Regions from separate parts of the Pseudoalteromonas sp. ABV4_021 genome, predicted to be linked through region 2. Evidence: predicted binding sites of a transcription regulator. Region 2 holds the regulator's gene; the other holds the start of a gene.
The links. The regulator FliA, encoded in region 2, starts transcription of late flagellar genes. The targets are predictions, from matches to a motif close to CTAAAGNTNNNNNNNNNNNNGCCGATA.

Region 1 (3,183 bases), 160 kb from region 2:
AAATGTTCCATCTAAAATATTTACACCACCAAACGTTGTATCTGTAGCAACACGGTCGATTTCACTCGACAGTTCAGAAAATTCTTTTTGTAGTGCTGCGCGATCTGATGCTGTATTTGAACCATTCGCTGATTGAATTGCCAGAACACGCATACGCTGCAGCATGTTTGATGTTTCTTCTAGTGCACCTTCTGCTGTTTGCGATAGTGAAATACCATCATTCGCGTTACGTGCGCCTTGATTTGCACCATTTACTTGCGATTGTAAACGTGTACCAATTTGTAAGCCCGCCGCATCATCTGCCGCACTGTTAATACGTAAACCTGATGATAAACGCTGAAAAGACGTGCTTAACGCATTTGTTGAATTTGATAATTGACGCTGTGCGTTCAATGATGTGACGTTTGAATTTACATATAGTGCCATAATATTCACCCTCTAGTTCTGAGCAATTGTGCTCAAAAAGAACTGTTATCTAATTAATTTCTTTAACTAAATACTATATCGACAGTGGGAATAAACTCTTTAGCAAAAACACGTGATTTTTTTGTACTTTTTTAAATCACACAAAAAAAAGAGCAGCAATATTGCTACTCTTATGAGAGAGGGAGTACTAACTTAGTTAATTAGGAGAGAGTATTAACCAAGTAGGGATAATGCGATTTGTGGCTGTTGATTTGCCTGAGCTAACATTGAGCTTGATGCCTGTTGTAGCACCTGATTACGTGCAAGGCCTGCACTCTCCGCCGCAAAGTCCGTATCCATGATACGTGATTTTGACGCCGATACGTTTTCTGAAACATTGTTTAAGTTACGAATAGTCGAACTAAAACGGTTTTGCTTCGCACCTAAGTCAGCTCGTACACCATTTACGATTGATAAAGCATCATCTAGTGCTGTAATCGCTGTTTGCGCACCTGCTGCTGTACTAATTGAATCATCTGAAAGTGCAAGACCCGTTGAGTTCATGTTGGTGGTAATTTTCACCTGAATCGTTTGGTTAGCATCTGGTCCTACTTGATAGTCTGTATCGTAAGTACCATTTAAGATGTTTACACCACCAAACGTTGTATCACTTGCTACACGGTCTATCTCTGCCGATAATTCAGCAAACTCTTTTTGTAGTGCATCTCGGTCTGAGTCTGTGTTTGAACCATTCGCCGATTGAATCGATAAAACACGCATACGTTGCAACATGTTTGACGTTTCTTCTAGTGCACCTTCTGCTGTTTGCGCTAGTGAAATACCATCATTCGCGTTACGTGCGCCTTGATTTGCACCATTTACTTGCGATTGTAAACGTGTGCCAATTTGAAGACCTGCTGCATCGTCCGCTGCACTGTTAACACGTAAACCTGATGATAAACGCTGAAAAGACGTGCTTAACGCATTTGTCGAATTTGATAATTGACGCTGTGCGTTCAATGATGTGATGTTTGAATTTACATATAAAGCCATGATTCTCGCCCTCTTCTATCTGCGGTATTTACCGCCAAACAACTCGTTTGATTAAGATATCGACACGTCAAAAAGATTCTTTAATCAATTTTTACAAGTAAGCCACTAGAAGAAAAATAACCAACAAATAAACAAAGAGTTACTTTAATAAATTAATCACAAAATGCTTTTAATTTTGAAGCATGATTCGTTCTGATTATTCTAGTTTAGAGGTGTAATTGTTTAGTTTGGGCTCTATGAATACGGTATATGGGAGGGATATTATTCAGTCAAATATTTATAGATCACACCACTCAGTGTGATCTATAAAAAGCATTACGATTACTATTTATTACAGCAATGACAACGCAATTTGCGGCTGCTGGTTAGCCTGCGCTAACATTGAGCTTGAAGCCTGTTGTAATACTTGGTTACGCGCCAATGCCGCACTTTCTGCTGCAAAGTCTGTATCCATGATACGTGACTTAGATGCTGCTACATTTTCTGCTACGTTGTTTAAGTTACGAATAGTCGAACTAAAACGGTTTTGCTTCGCACCAAGATCAGCACGTACACCGTTCACTGTTGACAACGCATCATCTAGTGCACCTATAGCTGTTTGTGCGCCTGCAGCAGTACTGATAGAGTCATCAGAAAGCGCAAGTCCTGTTGAGTTCATATTTGTCGTTACTTTTAACGTAATAGTCTGGTTTGCATCCGCACCAACTTGGAAGTCTGTGTCGTACGTACCATCTAAAATATTTACACCACCAAAGCTCGTATCACTTGCAACACGATCAATCTCAGCAGATAGCTCTGTGAATTCTTTTTGCAGTGCATCACGATCCGAATCAGTATTTGAACCATTCGCTGATTGAATTGCCAATACACGCATACGTTGCAACATATTTGAGGTTTCTTCTAACGCACCTTCTGCTGTTTGCGATAGTGAAATACCATCGTTCGCATTACGTGCACCTTGGTTCAAACCCTGTACTTGCGAGTTTAAACGTGTACCAATTTGTAAACCTGCCGCATCATCTGCTGCACTGTTTACACGTAAACCAGACGATAAACGCTGGAATGATGTTGATAATGCCTCACTCGAACGAGAGAGTTGTCTTTGAGAATTCAAAGACATTATATTTGAGTTAACACTTAAAGCCATGAGAGCCTCCAATAATAATTAACATAGGAACTATCAGTAGCAAGAGAGAGAGTAAGCTACAGATAGTTTTCTGTCCCATCTTCGTTATCGGCGCCCGTCTAAAACCCTTGAGCTTTTTTTTAAACTTTTTAACAAAAAGTAAAAAGCGGCCATTAGGCCGCTTTTTTATGAGAGAGGGAGTACTAACTTGATTAACTAGGAAAGAGTGTTAACCAATTAGCGACAATGCGATTTGTGGTTGTTGATTTGCCTGAGCTAACATTGAGCTTGATGCCTGTTGTAGCACCTGATTACGTGCAAGGCCTGCACTCTCCGCCGCAAAGTCTGTATCCATTATGCGTGATTTCGACGCCGATACGTTTTCTGAAACATTGTTTAAGTTACGAATAGTCGAACTAAAACGGTTTTGCTTCGCACCTAAGTCAGCTCGTACACCATTTACGATTGATAAAGCATCATCTAGTGCTGTAATCGCTGTTTGCGCACCTGCTGCTGTACTAATTGAGTCATCTGAAAGTGCAAGACCCGTTGAGTTCATATTAGTCGTGATTTTAACCTGAATTGTTTGGTTCGCATCT
Region 2 (3,183 bases):
CGGTAACTGGAGGTAAAGGGGGAGTTGGTAAAACTAATGTCTCTCTAAACATGGCAATCGCCATGGCCCAGCAAGGCCAAAAAGTACTGGTCCTCGATGCCGATTTGGGTTTAGCAAACTGTGACGTAATGCTGGGTTTGCGCGTAGAACGTAATCTTTCTCACGTGCTTTCAGGTGAATGTGACCTTGAAGATATTTTAGTTGAAGGGCCGTACGGTATGAAAATCGTACCTGCGACATCTGGCTCTCAAAACATGGTGGAATTAACGCCTTCAGAACACGCTGGCCTTATTCGCGCTTTTGGCGAATTAGACTCACACTACGATGTATTAGTTGTTGACACCGCGGCCGGTATTTCAGATATGGTGCTTAGTTTTTCGCGCGCTTCACAAGATGTGCTTGTTGTTGTGTGTGATGAACCAACGTCAATAACCGATGCTTATGCACTGATTAAAGTGTTAAGTCGTGAGCACGGTGTATATAAATTTAAAATAGTTGCGAACATGGTACGCAGCTTAAAAGAAGGCCAAGAGCTTTTCGCAAAGTTATCAAAAGTAACTGACCGCTTTTTAGATGTATCGCTTGAGCTAGTCGCAACAGTTCCATTTGATGAAAATATTCGAAAAGCGATTCGTAAACAAAAAACCATTGTCGACGTATTTCCAAAATCGCCTGCAGCAATTGCGTTCAAAGCACTTGCGACTAAAGCGGCGAGCTGGCCAATTCCAAATCAGCCGTCAGGACACCTAGAGTTTTTCATTGAGAAACTGGTTAGTAATTAGGAACGCCTATGAAAAGAACCGCTGCCTATGCTAATCAAAATCAATTATCGCAACTTGTCGAACAGCATACGCCGTTGGTTAAACGCATTGCCTACCATATTTTAGCGCGTCTGCCGGCGAGCGTTATCGTCGAAGACCTCATTCAGGCGGGCATGATAGGACTAATTGAGGCTGCTAAGAACTTTGATGGCAGTAAAGGTGCGAGCTTTGAAACCTATGCGGGTATTCGTATTCGCGGTGCAATAATCGATGAAACGCGTAAAGGAGACTGGGTACCTCGCTCAGTACATAAAAACGCCCGTGAAGTCGCCGCGGTCATAAATCAGTTAGAATCATCACTCGGACGTGAACCAAAAGACAGTGAAGTAGCTGAAAAACTTGATATTACGTTAGATGAGTACCATCATATTCTAAGGGATATAAGCAATGGTAAAATTATCGGCATTGAAGATCTCGGTGTTGATGAAGATGTCATCGACGCAGGGCTCGGCAATAAAGAGCAAAATCCATTAGTTGATATTCAACAGGATAAATTTAATAAAGCGTTAGTAGAGGCAATACAAACTTTGCCAGAAAGAGAAGCGTTAGTGCTGTCACTTTACTACAATGATGAAATGAATTTAAAAGAAATTGGGCTGATTCTTGAAGTGAGTGAATCGAGAGTGAGCCAAATACATAGTCAGGCCATGGTGCGCCTTAAAGCAAAAGTCCATGACTGGATATAGAATAAAAGTAGTAAGTAAACAATTAGGTGCATACCTCACTGGAGGATATTTTGGATAAAAACATGAAAATTCTTGTAGTTGACGACTTTTCAACGATGAGAAGAATCATTAAAAACCTGTTAAGAGATCTTGGTTTCACAAACGTGCAAGAAGCAGACGACGGTAGCACTGCGCTACCAATGCTGCAAAACCAAGAGTTTGACTTTGTAGTTACGGATTGGAATATGCCAGGTATGCAAGGTATAGATTTGCTACGCGCGATTCGCGCGGATGACAGTCTAAAACACATACCGGTACTAATGGTAACTGCGGAAGCCAAAAAAGAGCAGATCATTGCTGCAGCGCAAGCAGGTGTAAACGGTTATATCGTTAAACCATTTACAGCAGCAACGCTTAAAACAAAGCTTGATAAAGTTTTTGAGCGTTTAGGCTAACGGGAAGGAGAGGTTTATGTCAGCAAGTGCTGCGCCTCAAATTACCTTAGAACAAGCTAAGCAGCTAGTTGCGTTTCTTGAAAACGATGAGCAACAACAAGCGCAAGAGCTGCTAAAGCAAGTTACGGCAATTGAGCAAGATGAATTATTTGGTGAGGTAGGCAAACTAACTCGTCAACTGCATGATTCATTGAAAAATTTTCAACTTGATACCACTTTATCGGCGTTAACAACTGAGTCTATTCCTGACGCAAAAGAACGTCTCAATTATGTTATGGAAATGACAGAGCAAGCTGCGAATACAACGATGGACGCCGTTGAAGCATCGCTGCCTATTGCCGATAACTTGCAAACAGGTCTCAACAATATTAAGCCCAAATGGGACAAATTAATGTCGCGAGATCTTAAAGTTGGTGAGTTTAAAGTGTTATGTCATGAGCTAAACGGCTTTATGGATGAAGCAAAAACAAATTCTGATAAATTAAATGCATTAATGACAGAAGTGCTCATGGCCCAGGGTTATCAGGACCTCACAGGTCAAGTTATTAGACGTGTAATCGAGCTTGTCCGCGAAGTCGAAGATAGCCTGATTCATATGTTAACCGTGTTTGGCACACCTGTAGAACATGATGAATCGCCTGAAACGACAATACAACAAGAACAACAAATGGTTGCTGATGGTGAATTAGACCAAGTAGCTGAAGGTCCAATTATAAATGCTGAATCACGTGAAGATGTGGTTTCAGGTCAAGATGAAGTAGACGATCTGCTGTCTAGTTTGGGCTTCTAATCGGAGAAAAATGCATGAGCTTTGATGTCGATGAAGATATTTTACAAGACTTTTTAGTCGAAGCCGGTGAAATCTTAGAGTTGCTCTCAGAACAGTTAGTTGAACTGGAAAATAATCCAGAAGATGCTGATTTACTGAATGCGATATTTAGAGGGTTTCATACCGTAAAAGGGGGCGCTGGCTTCTTGTCTATGACAGAGCTAGTTGATGCATGTCACGGCGCAGAAAATATTTTCGATGTTTTACGACAAGGCCAACGCAGAGTTACTCCTGAATTAATGGATGTGATTTTACAGGCGCTTGATACCATCAATGAAATGTTTGCTCACATTCAAAATCGCGCTCAGCCCGATCCTGCTGATCCGCAGCTATTGGCAGAACTACATAGACTTAGTCAGCCTGAAAGTGCAGATGAAGCACCTATAGCCGAAGCGCCAGCAGAAGAAATAGTC

Region 1: a site for FliA is predicted at 1,516-1,542, ahead of ACXAFE_RS03805 (flagellin N-terminal helical domain-containing protein). Genes of this name have one in related genera too.

Annotation. Positions count from the first base shown of each region.
Region 1 covers NZ_JBSWVB010000001.1:810,687-813,869, reverse strand. Annotated here, with positions in the region: gene ACXAFE_RS03810 (flagellin domain-containing protein) at 1-426, opposite strand, end outside; gene ACXAFE_RS03805 (flagellin N-terminal helical domain-containing protein) at 640-1,458, opposite strand; gene ACXAFE_RS03800 (flagellin N-terminal helical domain-containing protein) at 1,790-2,605, opposite strand; gene ACXAFE_RS03795 (flagellin N-terminal helical domain-containing protein) at 2,814-3,183, opposite strand, start outside.
Region 2 covers NZ_JBSWVB010000001.1:971,744-974,926, forward strand. Annotated here, with positions in the region: gene ACXAFE_RS04590 (MinD/ParA family ATP-binding protein) at 1-782, shown strand, start outside; gene ACXAFE_RS04595 (RNA polymerase sigma factor FliA) at 791-1,507, shown strand; gene cheY (chemotaxis response regulator CheY) at 1,558-1,941, shown strand; gene ACXAFE_RS04605 (protein phosphatase CheZ) at 1,958-2,731, shown strand; gene ACXAFE_RS04610 (chemotaxis protein CheA) at 2,746-3,183, shown strand, end outside.